DNA from 2 places in the Shewanella psychromarinicola genome. Region 1 is predicted to be linked to the other one. Evidence: predicted binding sites of a transcription regulator. Region 1 holds the regulator's gene; the other holds the start of a gene.
What was found. The regulator sigma-54, encoded in region 1, starts transcription at its own class of promoters, with help from an activator protein. The targets are predictions, from matches to a motif close to GTTGGCACGNNNNTNGNNT.
Positions count from the first base shown of each region.

Region 2: a site for sigma-54 is predicted at 9,589-9,607, ahead of flgF (flagellar basal-body rod protein FlgF). Genes of this name have one in related genera too.

Region 1 covers NZ_CP034073.1:1,837,488-1,848,391, reverse strand. Annotated here, with positions in the region: gene EGC80_RS07995 (MlaC/ttg2D family ABC transporter substrate-binding protein) at 1-567, opposite strand, end outside; gene mlaD (outer membrane lipid asymmetry maintenance protein MlaD) at 647-1,120, opposite strand; gene mlaE (lipid asymmetry maintenance ABC transporter permease subunit MlaE) at 1,162-1,947, opposite strand; gene EGC80_RS07980 (ATP-binding cassette domain-containing protein) at 1,934-2,758, opposite strand; gene EGC80_RS22540 (calcium/sodium antiporter) at 2,959-3,921, shown strand; gene EGC80_RS22535 (KpsF/GutQ family sugar-phosphate isomerase) at 3,967-4,944, shown strand; gene kdsC (3-deoxy-manno-octulosonate-8-phosphatase KdsC) at 4,947-5,513, shown strand; gene lptC (LPS export ABC transporter periplasmic protein LptC) at 5,510-6,070, shown strand; gene lptA (lipopolysaccharide transport periplasmic protein LptA) at 6,057-6,638, shown strand; gene lptB (LPS export ABC transporter ATP-binding protein) at 6,635-7,366, shown strand; gene EGC80_RS07950 (RNA polymerase factor sigma-54) at 7,509-8,993, shown strand; gene hpf (ribosome hibernation promoting factor) at 9,019-9,306, shown strand; gene ptsN (PTS IIA-like nitrogen regulatory protein PtsN) at 9,309-9,752, shown strand; gene rapZ (RNase adapter RapZ) at 9,749-10,615, shown strand; gene EGC80_RS07930 (HPr family phosphocarrier protein) at 10,632-10,904, shown strand, end outside.
Region 2 covers NZ_CP034073.1:4,697,193-4,708,096, forward strand. Annotated here, with positions in the region: gene EGC80_RS20390 (flagellin N-terminal helical domain-containing protein) at 1-44, opposite strand, end outside; gene EGC80_RS20395 (flagellin N-terminal helical domain-containing protein) at 247-1,704, opposite strand; gene flgL (flagellar hook-associated protein FlgL) at 1,858-3,063, opposite strand; gene flgK (flagellar hook-associated protein FlgK) at 3,074-4,993, opposite strand; gene flgJ (flagellar assembly peptidoglycan hydrolase FlgJ) at 4,993-6,177, opposite strand; gene EGC80_RS20415 (flagellar basal body P-ring protein FlgI) at 6,195-7,301, opposite strand; gene flgH (flagellar basal body L-ring protein FlgH) at 7,312-7,986, opposite strand; gene flgG (flagellar basal-body rod protein FlgG) at 7,996-8,784, opposite strand; gene flgF (flagellar basal-body rod protein FlgF) at 8,800-9,540, opposite strand; gene flgE (flagellar hook protein FlgE) at 9,815-10,904, opposite strand, start outside.

The DNA.
Region 1 (10,904 bases):
ATCAATTCTCTGCTGGGTTTTATCATTCAACATGGTAATAACCGCTTCAATACCTTGCTGACGGATTAAATTCGAAATTTCAGATTGCTTAGAGGCCAATAAGCTCACGCCTTCCGCCACTAAATCAAATGCTTTCCAAGTGTTGTCTTTTAAACGACGCGCTTTAAATTGAATTTTAATCGGTGGACGACCTTGCTCAAGGATCTGGACGTTCACTTCAACTATTTTCTCATCGCTAAAATCTCTCGGCGGATCAAAAGCGACTTTTTGATCAGTATATTCTGTTAATGCTTGCGCATAGGTCGCGACTAGATACCCTTCAAAAGCTTCAACAAAACGATTACGTTGATCTACCGTTGTATCACTTAAATACTGCCCCATCACTTTGTAAGCGGCATATTTATAATCGACATAAGGCATAAGCTCTTCTCGAACAATCACTTTCAAGTGACTTAAATCATTATTAATTAACGTGTTGTCTGATTTAAATCGATCAAAAGTCATATTAGATACTTGTTTGATCATCTCATAAGGGTCATTGGTATTAACCTCATCATTGGCAGCCATAGCACCTTGACTTATCACAACACTGCCCACTAGGCATAAAGCAATAACACGACTAAAAAATATTTTCATAATAGGGATCCTATTTATCTGCAGATGACATACTGTACAAAAGTTGACCAATCAAATCTTCTAAAATCAATGCTCCACGAGTGTCATGTACTTTATCGCCATCGGCAAGCATCGAAATATCATCGTCCATAAACCCAGGCGTTAAGCCAATAAATTGCTCCCCGAGTAACCCTGAAGTCAAAATGGCCAAACTGCTCGTTTCAGGGAATTTATCGAAACGCTTATCCATTGTTAACGTCACAATAGGCACTAATTTATGGCTATCAAGGGCAACATCAGTCACGCGACCAACCACTACGCCACCGACTTTTACAGGCGAACGTACTTTTAGTCCGCCAATATTGTTAAACTCAGCCACTAATGTATAAGTCTGGGCATCGGTTTTTACTTTAACATTAGCAACATTGAATACTAATACACAAAATGCCAATAGACCTGACAATAAAAACACGCCTACTAATAACTCAATTTTCCGTGTCAACATACTATTAAACCACTTAAATTAATCTAAATAATGAAAAAATCTTAATTTCCGAACATGATTGCTGTCAGCAAAAAGTCCAGTGCTAAAACAGCTAAGCTTGCCTGCACAACCGTTGAGGTTGTCGCACGGCTAATGCCTTCTGGATTGGGTTCGACTTCATAACCTCGGTACAAGGCTATCCATGTGACCACCACACCAAAAATAACACTTTTTATCAAGCAATTAACAATATCTTGTCGCCACTCAACCGATGCTTGAAGAATAGACCAAAACGCACCACTATCAATACCTTTCCATTCAACACCGACTAAATGTCCACCAAAAATACCCACCAAACTAAACATTAGTGCGAGTAATGGCATACTGATAACACCTGCCCAAAAGCGCGGCGCAATGATTTGCCTTAAAGGGTCTATCGCCATCATTTCTAAACTTGACAATTGTTCAGTCGATTTCATTAGACCAATTTCGGCGGTTAGCGCCGAGCCCGCTCGTCCGGCAAATAATAACGCGGCAACAACGGGTCCAAGTTCTCGTAATAAGCTTAACGCCACCATTGGGCCTAAACTTTCTTCAGTACCAAACCCAACTAAAATATTATATCCCTGTAGGGCTAATACCATGCCAATAAACAAGCCTGATACTATAATGATAACCATAGAACGGACACCAAGCACATAAATCTGCTTGATAAGTAATGGCGTGCCTTTTTTGATATTCGGAACACGCACGATCGCGCGCCATAACATGATGCCAGCCCGACCGAGGCCCTGCACGAGTTTCAGTGCATATGCGCCAATATCGGCAATATAATCAATTGCGCCCACGAAGTAGCTCCTCTTGATAATCCTCTGCAGGATAATGGAATGGCACAGGGCCATCTGGTGCGCCTTGAATAAATTGGATCAACTGCGGATTGTCAGATTGACGTAATTGCTCTGGGGTACCATGAGCAATGACTTTTTTGTCTGCTATTACATAGACATAATCTGCAATACCTAATACTTCATCCACATCGTGAGAGACCACCACAGAAGTCAGTTTTAATGAATCCGACAACTCACGAATAAGTTTTACCAGCATCCCCATTGAAATTGGATCTTGTCCCGCAAATGGCTCATCGTACATCACCATTTCAGGTTCTAGTGCAATCGCCCTAGCCAATGCTGCTCGACGCTGCATACCACCGGATAATTCGTTAGGCATCATATACGCTGCACCACGAAGACCTACCGCTTGCAGCTTCATCAATACAATGGAGCGGATAATATCTTCTGGTAATCCAGAATGTTCTCTCAATGCAAATGCCACGTTATCGAATACATTAAGGTCGGTAAATAATGCACCGCTTTGAAACAGCATACTCATCCGCTTGCGCAATTCAAAAAGTTCCTTGCGCTTAAGCTTATGTAAATCGTGACCGTCGAACAAGACTTGTCCGGTATTAGGGGTTAACTGTCCCCCAATCAATTTTAACAAGGTGGTTTTACCAATACCACTAGGTCCCATAATTGCCGTTACTTTGCCTTTGGGGATCGATAAAGAAATATCGTTAAAAATCACGCGCGAACCATGGCTAAAGGCCATATGGTTGACTTCGACCAAAGGATTATTATTTGATTTACTCATATCAGACATTGGCGTTGAGGAGATAACTGCCTTCCTTGCATTAAGTTAAGGTGTAAATTGTACTGTAATTGTCGATTAAGCGACAACTATATCCATATCACCACACATCATTTCGAGTACAATTACTGTGCAATGCTTTCAATTTGACTTTCAATTTGATAAAAATCCAGCGAAAATGCTCGTTAATTAATGATCACTATCGGAATCACATGCTAGTTAATATTCTAATGTTAGTTGCTGGCCTTGCTGTTTTAGTTTGGAGTGCGGATAGATTTGTTTACGGAGCGGCGGCATTTGCGCGAAATTTAGGCTTGCCTCCCATGTTAATTGGATTGACCATTGTTGCGATGGGTAGCTCTGCACCTGAAATGTTTGTTGCAGCTACGGCCTCAATGGATGGCATGCGTGATACCGCCGTGGGTAACGTACTGGGCTCAAACATTGCTAACATCACCTTAATATTAGGATTAACCGCCTTACTTGGCGCCATTAGCGTAGCCTCAAAGACCTTAAAACGCGAAATACCTATTATGCTAGCCGCCACGGTATTTGCTGGCTATACCCTGCATGATAATGTGCTAACACGAGCAGAAGGTATCATGCTCATCGTGGTACTTTTCGTGTTAATGGGATATTTCATTTGGCAAGCGACTCATGATAGAACAACCGACAGCTTAGATACTGAACTTGGATCTGATATCCCTAAAAATGTCTCAACCTTTCATGCTATCATTTGGCTAATCGTCGGTATTATATTCCTCCCGCTATCAGCGAGTTGGATGGTAGATGGTGCTGTGGGTATTGCAAAGTTTTATGGCTTGTCAGATCTTGTCATTGGATTAACCATTATTGCAGTGGGAACAAGCCTACCAGAATTAGCAGCCTGTATTGCTGGCGTATTAAAAAAAGAACACGATCTCGCTATTGGTAATATCGTTGGATCGAATTTATTTAACATTCTTGCCGTACTGGCACTACCAGGGTTAATTGCCCCTGGCGAAATAGATGCCTCTGCCAGTGGAAGAGACTTCTATATGGTATTGGGCACCAGTACTGCATTAGCCGTTTTAGTATTATCCAGTGGCACCAAGCAACAACTGACTCGTTGGCATGGCGCACTATTATTAATCACCTTTATTGCGTACCAAATTATTGTATTTCAATCCCATTAGATTGGAGCATTAAAGGTAAAGTCTTAAGCTAAAAGAGAGAGCCGTATGGTAAATCAAACTCAATTTCGTCAATGGGGCCGTAAAGTCATTGATATTGAAAAAGCTGCTTTAGATAATTTATATCAATATGTGGACTCAGTTGAGTTTGGCCAAGCATGTGAACTCATTATGCAGTGCAAAGGCAAAGTGATTGTCATGGGAATGGGCAAATCGGGTCATATCGGTAATAAAATATCCGCGACGTTTGCCAGTACCGGCACGCCGGCATTTTTTGTTCATCCTGGTGAGGCCAGTCATGGTGATTTAGGCGCATTGGCTAAGAACGATATTGTACTGGCGATTTCCAATTCAGGTGAATCGAGCGAAATACTCACGTTAATGCCTGTGATTCAACGTATGGGCGTGCCTGTTATTGCCGTAACAGGTAAACCAGACTCTAACATGGCGCGTTTATCTAAAATTCATTTATGCATTGAAGTACAAGAAGAAGCATGCCCGTTAGGATTAGCGCCGACGTCTAGCACCACTGCTACGCTAGCAATGGGTGATGCATTAGCCATTGCATTGTTGCAAGCAAAAGGGTTTACCCGTGATGACTTTGCCTTATCACATCCTGGTGGCTCATTGGGGCGAAAATTATTACTAAAAGTAGACGATGTCATGCATAAAGGCGATGATTTGCCTATCGTCAGTGATGCTATTTGTATTACTGAAGCGCTTTATGAAATATCTAAAAAAGGCCTTGGCATGACGGCGGTAGTCAACCATGAAGCCAAACTAGTGGGTATTTTTACTGATGGTGATTTACGCCGGGTCATCGATGCCGAAGTGAACCTTCGTACCACTTCGATAGCCCTGGTGATGACCAAAAACTGTGTGACCTGCCCCACGGGTATTTTAGCTGCACAAGCGCTACAAATCATGGATGAAAAAAACATCAACGGACTGGTTGTCGTCAATGAAAAACACCAACCGATCGGGGCATTAAACATGCTCGATATGGTTAAAGCTGGAGTCATTTAATCATGTCAGAATCAACCTCGTGTCACCAAGGATTTTACGGCCCTATCAGTAATGATATTTGGCAGCGAGCTCAGAAAATTAAACTGTTAATCTGTGATGTCGATGGGGTCTTTTCAGATGGACGTATTTATCTCAGTAATGCTGGCGAAGAACTCAAAGCCTTTCATACTCGCGATGGCTACGGTATACGCTCAGTTCTCACTAGCGATATTCATGTTGCCGTCATTACAGGTCGTCAATCAAAAATTGTCGAAACCCGAATGACCGGATTAGGAATCAAACATATTTATCAAGGCATTGATAATAAATTTGAACCTTTTGAGCAACTTATGTCGCTGTATAATGTAAGCGCCGAACAAGTAGCCTACATTGGCGATGACATGGTTGATCTGCCCGTAATGAAAGCCGTAGGTCTCTCCGTGTGTGTCGGCGATGGTCATCCGTTTGTAAAACGACATTGTCACATGACAACGACCTTAAACGGCGGACATGGAGCTTTGCGAGAACTGACTGACTTATTACTCTTAAGCCAAGATAAATTTGCCAGTGCTCATGGAATGAGTATATGAATCGGATCACCCTAAGTATTGTGGCTTTTTTTGGTCTTGCTTTTATGTTGTACTGGCAAGCACAAATAAAACGCAGTGAAATGGACTCGGTGAAAGTACCTGGTATTGAGCGCCCTGACTTTATTGCAGATAACCTACGCACCACGGAATTCAATCAACAAGGTTTTGTCGAAAGTCGAGTCAGCGCCGAGCACATGGAGCATTATGCTTCAAGTGACATCACTCACTTTACCAAACCGATATACCTCATTTACCCTGAAAATGGTAAAGCACAATGGCAATTAAGTGCAGATCGAGGACAATTGAATAAAAACACCAGCAAAGTCATATTAGAAAACAATGTTATTATTGATGCCATTGATATAGAAGAACCCCTGCAGTCATTGAGTACCCAAGCGGTGACGGTAGACTTAACCACTATGATAGGCACCTCACAAGAGATGGTGTATATCAAAGGCAAAGGGTTTATTATTAAAGGCTTAGGCCTACATGCTGACTTGAATTCGCAACAATTATCGCTACTGAGCCAGGTAGAAGGAACATATGAGCCACATTAATCGTCTCCACACTCGCGCCAATGTTATGTTATTGAGCAGCATACTTTGCCTGTTGAGTTTGCCTGCTATGGCGAAACAAGGTGATCTGAAACAAGAATTAAAAATTGTTGCGGTTAGCCAATTTGCTGACATAAAAAATAACCAAATCATTTTTAATGGTCCGGTTAAGATTGTCCAAGGCAGTATTAATATCAATGCTGATGAATTACGGGCGTTTACCCCCGAAAACAGCACCAGTAAGAAACTTATCGCCACTGGCAAACCCGCGACGTTTTCACAAGAATTAGATGACGGTCAAATTGGTACTGCCAGTGCCGACGAAATATCCTATGACCTTGCGACTACCACGCTAACATTGACAGGTAATGCCAAACTTAATCAATCGGGTAGCCAAGTGACCGGTAATCGAATTAAGTACAACATCAATGCGCAAGAGCTTATTGCTGAAAGTTCGGGCACAGGGCAAGATCGGGTTATCACCATTATTCAACCTGAGAATTTCCAAGACGAGTCTGCGCCAAAGCAAAAACTCCCTGAAATCCCAGTTAAAAAGCAGATCAAACCATGACCCAAATAACCTTAACCGCTGAAAATCTGGCTAAAAGCTATAAAGATCGTCAAGTTGTTAAAGATGTCAGTTTAACGGTTAAAACAGGCCAAATTGTTGGGCTTTTAGGCCCCAATGGTGCAGGTAAAACAACCACCTTTTATATGGTTGTCGGCCTAGTGAAAAGTGATAAGGGTCGAATTTTAATTGATGATGACGATCTCACTGACGATCCCATGCATCTGCGAGCTCGCAAAGGCATTGGTTACTTACCACAAGAAGCCAGTATTTTCCGTAAACTCACAGTGTATGACAACATTATGGCCGTGTTGCAAACCCGCAAAGAACTCAGTACAAACCAACGTATTGAACAGCTTGAGCATCTATTAGAAGAGTTCCATATTACCCATATTCGAGACAGCCTAGGCATGTCGTTATCGGGTGGTGAACGTCGTCGTGTTGAAATTGCGCGCGCTTTAGCCGCCAATCCAAAATTTATTCTACTCGATGAGCCCTTTGCTGGTGTTGATCCGATTTCTGTCATCGACATAAAAAAAATCATTCAACAACTTAAAAGCCGAGGTCTAGGAGTATTAATTACCGACCATAACGTACGTGAAACGTTAGATGTCTGTGAGCGAGCTTATATCGTCAGCCAAGGTAATTTAATTGCCGAAGGCACACCTGATGAGGTATTGAGCAATCAACAAGTTCGGGCGGTGTACTTAGGTGAACAATTCAAGCTATAGTTACTTTACGGGCCTTTAGTCTATCTAACTCATTTGATTGAACGATATCTAAACAGCGTTAAACATCATTGATGTACGTGACAATCCATTACAGTTTTATAAATTGTCACTTTTATGGAAATCATCTAGGGATAAGCGGTAAATGAAAGCGTCACTCCAACTTAAAATGGGTCAACACTTAACCATGACCCCACAATTGCAGCAAGCCATTCGCTTACTGCAATTATCGTCATTGGAGCTACAGCAAGAAATCCAACAAGCATTGGATTCAAATCCATTACTTGAAATAGAAGATGAGTTTTCTGAAGCAAAAGACCCCGTAAAAGAAAATCGCGACCAAGCTGATACAGACTTCAGTGACAACAGCATTGTCAATATTGAAAAAGACACCTCAACAGTCGACACAGCAGAATCTATGACCAAAGAAACCATGGATGATTTAGCCATGGATACTACATGGGATGAAGTGTACACCGCCTCGCCGATGTCAGGTTCAGGTAGTGCTAGCATGCGCGATGATGACATGCCGTTTCAAGGTGAAACCACCGAAGGTCTGTATGAACATTTAGAATGGCAGAAAAATCTCACTCCCTTTTCAGAGACCGATCTTGCCATTGCCACAGCGATCATCGACGCCGTGGATGAACGCGGTTATTTAACCCAAAGTACCGACGATATTCTCGAAGCCATGGGTGACGAAAATGTTGAGTTAGATGAAGTTGAAGCTGTATTAAAACGAATTCAACACTTTGATCCCGTTGGTGTTGCTGCACGTGATTTAAGTGAATGTTTATTGATCCAATTAGCGCAATTCTCTAACACCACACCCCATATCGATAATGCCCGTTTGCTAATCAAAGACTATTTAACCTTAATTGCTGGGCGTGATTTTAGATTATTGATGCGCAAAACTAAGCTAAAAGAAAATGAGTTACGTGACGCCATCACCCTAATCCAATCACTCAATCCTCGTCCAGGCTTATTGATCACCGCCACCGATGACGAATTCGTTATTCCCGATGTCACGGTACTAAAGAAAAATGGCCGTTGGGTTGTAGAGTTAAACCCAGACAATATGCCCAAAATTGGCGTTAATCAGCAATACGCCGCCATGGCTAGAAGCAGTAAAAATCAGTCTGACAGTCAATTTATTCGAGGCCATTTGCAAGAGGCTAAATGGTTTATTAAAAGTATCGAAAGCCGCAATGATACTCTACTCAAAGTGGCAAATTGCATTGTGCAATTTCAGCAAGGCTTCTTTGAATACGGTGAAGAAGCCATGAAACCTATGGTGCTAAATGATATTGCTGAAGCAGTAGAAATGCATGAATCGACAATTTCACGAGTCACCACACAAAAATATATGCACACCCCACGTGGACTATTTGAACTAAAGTACTTCTTCTCTAGCCATGTCAGCACTGACGATGGCGGGGAATGCTCATCAACAGCAATTCGTGCTTTTATCAAAAAGCTGGTTGCCGCAGAAAACCAGAAAAAACCATTGAGTGACAGTAAAATGGCTCAACTTCTGGCAGAACAAGGCATAAACGTTGCTCGTCGTACGATTGCAAAATACCGAGAAGCAATGCTAATCCCGCCCTCAAACCAACGTAAGAGTTTATAACCTACAAGGTTGTGGAGGATTTTCTATGGATATAAATCTGACTGGACGTCATGTCGAAATAACTGAATCTTTACGTGAGTATGTTAATGGTAAATTTTCAAAGCTTGAACGACACTTCGATCAGATCCATAATGTACACGTTGTACTCCATGTAGACAAATTACAACAAAAAGCAGAAGCCAAAATCCACGTTAATGGCGCAGAGATTTTTGCTATGTCAGAAAATACTGATATGTATGCTGCAATAGACGCCCTGATCGATAAACTCGACCGTCAGGTAATTAAACACAAAGAGAAGTATACAAAACACTAACGATGGAACTTTGTACCATTCTGCAGCCGGAATGCACTACCTGTGCCACACCGGGCAGTAAGAAAAAAGTACTGGAACTCATCAGCAATTTAGTCGCTGCCCAGTATCCAACCCTGTCTTCGCAAGAGGTTTTTGAAAGCCTATTAGCGAGAGAAAAAATGGGTAGCACAGGTATAGGAAATGGCATTGCGATACCTCATGGTCGATTAACGACCATCGATCACCCCATCGCGATATTTGTTAAATGTGAAGAAGCCATTGCCTTTGATGCAATTGATAAGCAGCCCGTGGATATTTTATTTGCTTTGTTAGTACCTGCAGACCAGTGCCAACAACATTTAGGCACGTTATCGAGTATGGCTAAAAAGCTCAGCGATAAGCAAATATTGAAACAGCTTCGCAAAAGCCACAACGCAACAGAACTTTATCGGGTTATAACTGCATGAAACTTGTCATAGTATCGGGACGTTCAGGTTCAGGGAAATCCGTTGCCTTAAGAGTATTAGAAGACCTAGGATATTATTGTGTCGATAATTTGCCTCTACCCCTCATTGGCACATTACTCGCTCAGCTCAAGGGCAGTAATGATTTAGTTGCGATTAGTGTTGATGTCCGCAACATTGCTGAACAAGGCAAAGTGCTTCAAGACCAATTAGCCCTACTTGAACATGACACTGAAATTATCAGCTTCTTTCTAAATTCCAATGATAAAGTGTTACTTAAACGCTACAGCGAAACACGCCGATTGCACCCGTTATCTAAAAATCATATTTCACTGCAAGAAGCGATCAAATTAGAAGGCCGTTTACTTGAGCCTACCGCAAAAATTGTTGACCATTACATTGACACTTCGGCGCTAAATATCTACGAGTTAAGCGACCAAGTTAGGCAAATACTACTAGGCAGTGTCGATAAAGAATTGGTCATTAACTTTGAGTCTTTTGGCTTTAAGCACGGCATGCCGACTGAAGCGGATTTTATGTTTGATGTACGCTTTTTGCCCAATCCACACTGGGAAATAGAATTGCGCCCATTGACAGGATTAGACGAACCCGTACAAGAATTTTTAGGGCGTCAGCCATTGGTCAACAAGTTCATTTGGCAAATTGAAAACCTATTTGAAACCTGGATGCCACACCTAGAACGTAACAATCGCAGTTACCTGACTATCGCGATTGGTTGTACGGGTGGCCAGCATCGTTCGGTATATATTGCAGACCAATTAGCAAAACGATTTAGGCAAGGCAGTAAACACACTGTTAATGCTCGCCACAGAGAATTAAGTATAAGTGAACTCACCGCTAAGTGAGCATAGGATTGCATGAATGATCAAACTTGAACGCCAAGTTACCATTTCCAACAAATTAGGATTACATGCCCGTGCAGCAACAAAACTCGCGGTATTAGCCGCCGATTTTGACGCGAACATCACCTTAACTCAGGGCGAAAAAAACGCCAGTGCCGCAAGTGTGCTTGGGTTGTTAATGCTTGAAAGTGGAATAGGAAAAATGATCACCGTGACCGCAAAGGGTCCAGATGCCGAAGTAGCATTAAATGCAGTGTGTGATCTGATTAATGCTAAATTTGATGAATCTTGC
Region 2 (10,904 bases), 2.3 Mb from region 1:
TGGGCTTTCATTGAAGTGACGTTAGTATTTACTGAAATAGCCATGATTTAATTCCTCGTATTCCTGACTGTAGACATTGCCTGTCTGTATTAAGCCAGGCGGATCATATTGGTTACACTTATGCTAACGGCAATAAACGGAGGAACTTTAGTTTTTTTGACAACATTTTTATTTTACAGTAACAAAAAGAAAATAGGCCCCTTAACAAAGGGGCCTATTTAACTATAGAAAATACTATTTTACTCATTAACCACCGAGTAAAGATAACGCGACCTGTGGCAATTGATTGGCCTGCGCCAACATAGACGATGAGGCTTGCGATAGAATTTGCTGCTTACTGAGTTCAGCACTTTCTGAAGCAAAGTCAACATCTTGAATACGACTACGCGCATCGGTGACGTTATTTTGAATACTACTCAGATTGTTAATGGTAAAGTCCATTCGGTTTTGCACTGCACCTAAGCCAGCACGAGAACTGTCAATCCCGGCAATGGCGCCATCAATGATGTCAATGGCACTTTGCGCGCCGGATGCAGTACCTATATTAACTGTGCTAACACCCGCAAATACACCTGCCGCTTCACCGGTTATTTCAGCTGGACCCGCTGTACCTGTTAGCGTAAAGCTGTCAGCTGAACTTAATGTAATGGCACCTGCCGCGGTTGCTACAACACCGGCGGTGGTTACGTCAGTAGCTGCTGATGCTGTACCGTCTGCAGCAACGTTCTTTAACTCCAATGCACCTGTTGTATTTGATGCCAGCGATGTGAAGTTAATATCGGCACCGGTAGAACTGGTGATAGTCAGGGTACCGTTATCCAAATTTGCAGTTACGCCAGTATCACCAGAGGTATCATTTATCGCGGTTGCAAGGTCAGCGTTAGAGCTAATACCGGTTAAATTTAAAGACGCTGTTTTCCCGCTACCACCATCAACATTCATGATTAACGAAGTATCAAATGCAGCAGTTAAATTAGCTTGGACTGTCGTTTCAGCAGAAGCGGTTACGCCCGTTCCGGCTTGGTTAATTTTGGAGACCAACTCAGTGGCAGTATCTTCATCTACTGACACTATATTCGTAGTGCTAGTACCTTGAGTAATGGTTAACGTTTCACCCGTTGAACCATTTGTGCCAGCCGCGGCGGCAACAAGCCCTCCACCAAATAGACTACCTGCAGCGTTACTTTGATACGCCCCAATACTGGTGGCAGATACCGATTTCAGTGACACATCAATGGTTTGATTGGCATCAGAACCGACCTGAAATGACTGAGTACCATAAGAACCATCGAGTAAATTCTGGCCACCAAATGAGGTAGTTTCAGCAATACGGGTTAACTCAGCTTGTAATGAATTCACTTCTTTTTGCATAGCTGCACGGTCATCAGATGAGTTTGAACCGTTGGCAGATTGCAATGATAAGTCACGCATCCGTTGCAATATATTGGTCGACTCATTCATGGCGCCTTCAGCAGTTTGTGCAATCGAAATACCATCGTTGGCATTACGAATGGCGACGCCAATACCGTTAATCTGACTGGTCATACGATTGGCGATTTGCATACCAGCAGCATCATCTTTAGCGCTGTTGATGCGCAGACCTGACGCTAAACGCTCCATGGAGGTTGAAGTAGCGGTTTGCGCTTTATTTAAATTGCCCTGGGCTTTCATGGATGTAACGTTGGTATTAACTGAAATAGCCATAATATTGAATCCTCTTCTTAGTTGAACGCCAAGACTCGGAGCTTGGCTAAACGGTTAATCATGCAAACTGTTTAAGGTGTATGAACTTATCGATAGATACTGACTTAAGGCCAAGCAAAACTGACCAAGCATAAGAACCTATCTACATTATGTTTATATATAATCAAATAAACTGGTCGAGCTGATTTTACTGAACACACTCGATACGGCATTGAGCGCTAATTGTTGCTTTTCAAATTCGGTAATGGCCGAGGCAAGATCTAAATCTTCTAGTCTTGATAATGCCGAGGTGTTAATCAATTTTTCATCAGTATGATTGTCGCTATACTGTTGCAGCGCTTTAAGGCTGTTGCCCGTAACGCTGCGTTGCTGACTCATTTGATTGACGCCACTATCAATGTTATTCAATAGTTGTGCCAACTCTGATTTACCGGCAGGGGTTTGGGCGTCATCGCCGCTTTCAAATAATGCGATAGCCTTGCTGAAGGTCTCGAAAATACTGACTTGTGGCTGTTCTTTAATGCTGAAACTATCGTTTGCTTTAGGCTCGCCGTCTATTTTGACTGCCATGCCGTTAACGCTGACCGGCACAGATGCATCAAAAGCCGTTACCGTAGTAACCGGGGGGGCCGCGCTGTCGGTTACTGAAACATTAAGCCCGCCTGCACCGTCGTCGGCGAAGCTAAAGCTATAAGAACCAGTAGTATAGGTTGTCGAGTCAGTAACCTTGGCGCTAGTTACGACAAAATCACCTTGCTGGGTTGACGAATAATTGACGCCGTAATCGCCCATGGCATTGGCGGCGTTCATAAATGCCGCATCGCCTGACACATTGGTATTAACTTGCACCCCTGCGGCAATATTGCTTTTACGAGTACCTGAGTCACCGCTGTACACCACTTGATCGTTATTATCCAAAGCAAACGGCGTACTGTTGGTTTTATTACCGGCAAAGATATAATTACCTGATTCATCTTTGGTGTTGGCAATGGACATTAATTGCTCAAGACTTTGACGCATGTCATCGGCAATCACTTGCCGCTCGGCAGTCGTCATGCTGCCGTTGGCGCCGCGGAGCACTAACTCTTTCATGCTGCCAGCCAAGGTATCGGCTTGGCCTAACTGGCTTTCGGCTTGTTGAATATGACTGGTGGCGTAATCAATGTTTTTTACAAACTGGTCTACCAAAGCATTTTTTTGCTTTAAGTTATCAATACCAATGGCAGCGACAGGGTCATCGCCGGCGGTGTTAACCCTTTTGCCGCTGGAAATTTGCGCCATGATGGTGTTGGTGGCAGATTGTTTTTCTAAAATGCTATTGGTGTTTTGTTGAAACATTTGTCCGGTAGAAATTCTCATGATTTATCTCCTAGCGAACCGAGCTGAATAAAGTATCGAAAATGGTTTGGGCTGTTGTCATAATTCTGGCGGAGGCTTGATAAGATTGTTGGAAGCGCATTAAGTTTGCGGCTTCTTCATCAAGGTTGACACCTGACTCACTTTGAACACGGTTGCTAGCTTGTTGATATATGGCCGTGGCGGAGCTAACGCGCACTTCAGCAGATTTAGTTTGGCTGCCGATATCGAGTTTAGTATTTTCAAATACGCTGGTTAATGTGCCCGTGCCGTTATTCATTAGTTTGCTATTTGATAAGCTCGCCATTGCTACCGCATTGCTGTTGTCACCTTCGGCCAATGACAAATCAAACGTAAAGCTGTCGGCGGTAGCGGTACCATTACGGGTAATATCGAAATCCATACCAAAAGCGTTGATATTGTTATTTGTGATAGCGCCTGTGCCTAATGAGGCACCAGCGGCATTAAAAGATTCATATGTGTTCGCAGCAGTATCAAGTTGGAAGGTAATAGATGATCCGATACCTTGAAAGCCACCAGCAGATGAATCCATGCTATTTAAGCTAATGGCCGTGTTACCTGAGTTAGCAGTGGCCGATGTTAAGGTCGGCCCTGCGGCGGCAATGCCTTTAGGGTCGGTCATCACCACTTTTAAGCCTGCAGCGCCACCCGCAGTTGGGCGAATTTCAAACTTGTCGCCATCGGCCATTGCGCCACTGGCAATGTTAATGCTAAAACCTGCACCGCCAGTAAGTTGACTGCCTGATAATACCAACGGTGACACTTTGCCGGTTTGAGTATCTTTCAGTTGGTAGTTATTTGTTGCCGAGATAAAGCTCAACTCATAACTGCCACCCGATAACGCGCCAACATCATCAATATTGACTGACACTCCTGTTGCAGTGCCTTTATTGGTTGAAAACGCCCCTACCCGGCTTAATGCCATTAACGGATCGTTAATATCAGTAAAAATGTTACTGCCAACCTCACCATTTAAATCAATTCCTTTTGATTGCATTCCATTAAAGGTGTCTGCCACCCCAAGTGCTAATTGGCCAAGTTCAGTACTGGCGGGTATTAAGGTGTCGTCCCGAAAAGAAAATAATGCGCCTAATTGGCCGCCCAATTTAGACGGATCGACATTAAGGGTTTTATCGCCAATGGAGGCATTAATGCGCGGCTCATTGGGATAAGGGTCGCCGGCACTCATGCCCATCGACATTGACACTTCACCCGACACCAACATCATTGAGCCGCCAAGCATAATGGACTTGGCACCTGTGTCTAACGGGATCACATTGACCTGGGCATATTCGCTCAGTTCTAGAATGAGAGCACCTTGCTTGTCTAGCACTTGGCTGTCTTGATCTTGAGATTTCATCAACTCTACATTGAGGCTGCCTAGCTCTTTACCAATCTCATTAATACGAGTAGTAATGGCTTCAATTTGGCTATTGGTTTGTTTCACCTGGCCATCAAGTTGTGATTGCATTTGATTTAGGCCATTGGCCAACTGCTGCGCCGAACTAAGGCTGCTACTGCGAATACCAAGGTCGCTGGGTAAATCGGCGACACTATTAATGCTGGCAAAAAAGTTATTCAAATTTTCGGGCACCATTTGGCCCACTTGAGCATAAATTTGGTCTAGTTCGCTTAACTTACTGTAAGAGGTTTCAGCCGCGCTCATACTAGTTTGGCCAATCCGTAACTCACGTGCGGCAAATTCGTTATAAACACGTTTAACATCGGACACATACGTGCCGGTGCCATAAAAATTATTGCCCAAGTGTTGAGATTGTGATGACGCCTGAGTCGCGACTTGCCTGTTATAACCTTCAGTATTGGCATTAGCGATGTTATTACTGGTGACGCCTAATTGTGCTTGGGATGCTTGAATACCTGTGCGAGCGATATTGAGTAAGTCAATCGACATTATTGAGTCTCCACAGGTAATACAGATTTAAGGCCTTCTTTTACCGACTTCATCACATTGATGACTTTATCGGCATATTGAGGGTCGGTGGCGTAGCCGGCTTTTTGCAACGCTTTAATAAATTGAGTCGGCTCAGCGGCCACTTTGCGCGCATCTTGATAACGATCGCCTTGGCTAATAAACGACACAAAGTCATTAAAGCTCTGCTCAAGGTTGTCATACATTCTGAAATCCGCTTTTTGTTGCACCGCAATGCCCTTTTCAAATTCCAATGTATTGACTGAGGTTTTCTCACCTTGCCAACGTTTGTCTGCTTTGATATTAAATAAGTTATGACTCATGGTGCCGTCGTTACGACGTACCACTTTTTGGCCCCAACCCGTTTCTAACGCGGATTGAGCAATTAACACTTCTGCAGAGGTTCCCAAAGATTTAGCCGCTTTTTCAGCGTGGGGATATAACACTGAGATAAAATGCTCAGGGCTGGTAAATTGACTCACCATAATGCCTTTATCTTTTGGCACAGTAACATCTGCCTGCGGCAAACCTTTGCCTGCTTGCGCTGCTTGACTGGCTAATTGTTCACCGCGTAACACACTCGCTAATTGCTCACGGTCTAACACACTGGATAACGGTTTAGCCTCTAACGCATTAGAAAGCTGGGTCGACATAGGTCGCATAGATTCGGCGTTATCTATAACAGAATGGGCAATAACAGAATGGCCGATAATAGAATGCGATGCTGCTATTTGATCTTTTGGCGCAATGGCATCAAGGGTGTCGTTATCTAATGCCGTTGGCGGCGCTGCAAACATACTCGGATTAACTTTATAATCGCTATTGCCACGCAATACCGATGCTGGCGTAACGGCGCTATCTTCAGGGTCTAGTTGCTGCATCATCATCTCAGCTAGCCCTAACATGCCTTTATTTGATAGATCGACCGACATTTGCTCATCGCGCATTTTTTCAAAAAACGCGGTGGTTTCACTGTTCATTGGACTGTCTGACTTAAACGCGGCATTGGCATCTCGCATGCTTTTCATTAGCATTTGAATAAAAATACCTTCAAATTGCTTAGCCGCTTCTTTAAGTGCCCCCTTCTCGTCTTTCTGGGCCTGGACGCGAAGTGAATCTAGTCCTCCTAGATCCAAAAAGTTCGATGAAGCTGACAACTTATCCATAGTCATTCCGACAATTATTAGATGATGATAAGTTCACCATGCAAAGCGCCTGCCATTTTTAACGCTTCGAGTATGGCAAGGACATCAGATGGGGCTGCGCCCACTAAATTCACGGCTCTGACGAGTTCATCAAGTGTGGTGCCTGGGTTAAACATAAACATGCGACGATCTTTTTCTGACACGTCAATCGTACTGTTGGCGGTAACAACCGTATCCCCGCCCGCTAATGCGTTAGGTTGTGACACTTGGGTGGCTTCGGCAATGGTGACTGTTAATCCGCCGTGGGTCACCGCGGCTGGCAATAACTTAACGTTTTGGCCAACCACTATGGTGCCAGTACGTGAGTTAACAATCACTTTGGCAGATTCTTCTGCCGGTATAACGTCGATGTTTTCTAATACCGATAAAAATGACACTCGCTGTGATGCATCCCGTGGCGCACTCACTTGAATAGAGGTGGCATCAATGGCCTTGGCCATATCGGGGCCGAGTAAATTATTAATCGCATCTGCGGTGCGTTTAGCGGTAGAAAAATCAGCACGACGTAAATTGAAGGTAAGGTAATCACCGCTGGCAAAGGGACTGACCACGCTGCGCTCGACAATGGCACCACTGGGAATGCGGCCGACCGTTGGGGTATTTTGGATCACCAATGAGCCATCAAGCCCTTCAGCGCTAAAACCACTGACAATTAAGCTGCCCTGAGCAATGGCATAGACATTGTCGTCCACCCCTTTTAGGAAGGTTTGTAATAAGGTGCCGCCACGTAAACTTTTTGCTTGGCCTAAACTGGACACAGTAATGTCAAGTTTTTGACCCGGTTTAATAAAGGCTGGCATTTCTGCATGCACCGCAACGACAGCGATGTTTTTTGAGCTAGCACGAACCGAATCAGGTAAATTGATGCCGAAGTTTTTCAGCATGGTGCTAAATGTTTGTTCGGTATAACGGGTACTTTCCCCCGTACCAGGCAAACCGACCACCAGCCCATAACCGACTAATTGGTTACTTCGCACCCCTTGAATACTGGCGATGTCTTTAATCCGCTCTGCATGTACAGAGGCGGTTAACATCAATATCGACGCGACTAACGATACAGTCGCAACAATCAGTTTAGTTTTCATCCATTACTCCTTAAAAAGGCCACCACTCACTCATAAAGAATGAACTCAGCCAACCGACTTTTTGGGCATCAGCAAACGTACCTGTGCCGCTATACTGAATGCGAGCGTTAGCCACTCGTGTCGAATCGATAGTATTATCTGGGTTAATGTCTTCGCTGCGGATCATCCCTGTGATGCGAATAAATTCATCACCGTTATTGATCGAAATCCATTTTTCGCCACGGATCACTAAGTTGCCGTTACTGAGCACCTGAATGACATTGGCTGAAATACTGCCATTTAAACTGTTTGATTGGTCAGCATCAGACTCGCGCTTGGTATTCATGCTGTCGCCGTAACCCAAATCAATTGGGACGCCGCTTATGGAAATGTTTTTGCCGCCGGCATATATTGGTTCAACGCTTAAATCAGTGTCTTTTTTGATTTCGTTATTGGCGCTTTTCGATGCTTGGGTTGATTCTTTTAAGGTCACCGTAATAATGTCACCGACGCGATGAGCACGAATATCGGAATACAAGCTTGATGCTTGGCTATCAAGATAAATAGATCCCGTTGCCGCCACTTGTGTCGGTATCGTATCTGGGTATACCGGCGCATAAAATGGGTCATCTTCAATGGGTTTCTTGGGCGTAGAACTACAGCCAATTAATAACACCACTGACGCTAACGCAATGTATTTAATCATCTTAACGCCTTAGAGATTCTGATTAATATAAGACAGCATTTGATCAACCGCCGAGATCACTTTGGAGTTCATCTCGTAAATACGTTGTCCTTGAATAAGGTTGACCAATTCCTCAGTCACATTCACGTTAGAGGTTTCCAGTGCCCCTTGGCGAATAGAACCTAAACCGTCTTGGGATGCCGTACCTTGGATAGGCGTGCCACTGGCACCCGTTTCGGTATACAAGTTTTGTCCTAAGGGATCTAAACCTGACGGATTAATAAAATCGGTCATGGTTAACTGGCCAATCACCTGACTAGCAGCAGTACCTGGCGTTTGCACAGACACTTCACCCGATGCGGATACGGTAATACTGGAGGAATCATCGGGAATAGTGATCGGCGGCTGAACCACATAGCCTGAACCTGGGGTAACAATCTGACCGGTATCATCCAAGCTAAACTGACCATTACGGGTATAAGCAGCAGTACCATCTGGCATTTGCACTTCAAAAAAGCCTGAACCTTCAATCATTAAATCTAATGAGTTATCGGTGGTGAGCATGTTGCCTTGGGTAAACATTTTTTGGGTAGCAACCACCTTAGTACCAGCACCAATATTTAAGCCATTGGGTAACTTGCTGTTGTCTGAGCTAATGCCACCGGCTTGATTAACGGTTTGATAAAGTAGGTCTTCAAATACCGCACGGCTTTTCTTAAATCCGACAGTACTGGCGTTAGCCACGTTATTAGAAATAACCGCAATGTTGGTTTGCTGGGCATCTACACCTGTTTTACTTATCCATAACGCTGGATGCATAATAATTACTCCTAACTAGATTCTCATCAAAGAAGCTGACGCCTTATCAATTTCTTCAGCGTTCTTCATCATTTTGACTTGCATTTCATATCGACGTTGAATATCGATCATGGCGACCATTTCTTGCACTGAATTGACATTACTGCCTTCAACTGCGCCACTGACAACTTCAACCCCGGGGTCCTTTGGCGCATCGCCACCGGCAATAAGGCGGAACAAACCATCTTCGCCGCGCATCATGTTCTCGTTACCAGGATTAACTAATTTAATCCTCGCCACTTCTTCGACCACTTCGGCCGTCGCCCCTTGAGGCCTAACTGAAATAATACCGTTGGCCGAAATTTCTACTTTCTCAATTGGGATAGGCAACACAATAGGACCGGAATTGCCCATCACTGGACGATTGCTGCTATTTAACAGCAAACCGGTACTGTCAAATTTCAAACTGCCTGCACGGGTGTAAGCTTCTGAACCGTCAGCCGCTTGTACGGCAACCCAGCCATCGCCTTTAACTGCGATATCAAGGTCGCGACCAGTGGTTTGAATGGGACCGCCGTTAAAGTTACTGCCGGGGCTTTCCATCATCGCAAATACTCGCGTAGGCAAGCCTTCACCAAAGGCCTGCATTGAACGGGCTTGGACCATGTCTGCTTTAAATCCATCAGTATTGGCGTTGGCAAGATTGTTAGCACTTACTGCTAAGGCATTCATACCTTGCTTTGCGCCACTCATGGCAATATAAAGAAATTTGTCCATTTGTTGCTCCGTCAAACTTTCTGCAAAAACAATTTATATACACAGAATAAGCAAGCATCATGCCAATGAGTTTTAAGGCGGATTATGGAGATGTAATAGATTGAATAGATTGAATCAGTTAAGAATTAACATTAACGAATAACTCATGAGTGTCAAAAAAGCATCAAATAACACCAGGGGATAATAACGAGGACTAATAATGAGGACTAATAATGAAGGGGTAAAGGCAAGGTGTTGCCGTAAACGGCAACACCTATCATGGCGTGTGGTTAACTTAGCGGATCTGTAATATGGTTTGGTTTAAGGTATTGTTCACTTCAAGGGTACGCGAGTTAGCTTGGAAGTTACGCTGAGCCGAGATTAAATCCACCAGCTCGGTGGTTAACTCAACGTTTGACTGTTCAAGCGCAGAAGATTTTATATCACCAAAGGTACCACTATTGGCCTCTCCCGCTAATGCTGCACCTGATTCGATACTGGCTTTCCAAGACGTGTTACCCACTTGAGTGAGTCCTTGCTCATTGGCAAAACGCACTAATGCCACCCGTGATAATGGCACCGTTGAGCCATTACTGTAGCTTGCGGTCACTAAACCATCAGCGCCAATACCTACGTTAGTCAATCGGCCAACGGTAATACCATCTTGGGCTAATTTAGTCACTTCAAACGGAGAAGCATACTGGGTTGGATTATCAAACTTTATATTAAGAGTTTGAGTACCATCGGCCTCAGGGCCTAAAGTATTTGCACCCGCAGTGCCTAATGACTCAGTGGTAATCGAAGCGGGGTTGCTGCTTATATTCGCACCTACTGAGTTAAAGGTAAGCACTGCACCTGACCATGTTCCTACTCCATCCGGGTTAGTCGCTTCTGCCAATGCATTACCATCTTTGTTACCATCATCATCAGTATCTGTTTCATAACTGCCAGCAACAGTCGTGTCAACAGGCTTTCCATCAACCGCATAAAAGGCCACCCAATTACTTTCGCCAGTATATGACCCCTGCTCAGGCTTAATAAAGTAACTGGTCATAATATGTGACTCACCTAGCGAATCATAAATCGTCACCGAGGTGGAATTATTAAAGGTGTCAGAATCTTTAGGATTAAAGTTAGCTGGGTCTAATGCTGTCTCACCCACATTAAGATTCATCTGTATTTCAACTGTTGACGATTTTACTGGGCTGCCCGCTTTATCTGGGATCTCAATGGGTTTGGTGGTGGTTAAGCTCACCGACGTTGAATTACCATCTGCATCCACGGGAAAACCTTGTAAAAAGTTACCTGCTGAGTCAACCATGTAATTGCCTGAATCAACTTTAAATGCACCCGCGCGAGTAAATGATTGATCTTTAGTGCCTAAT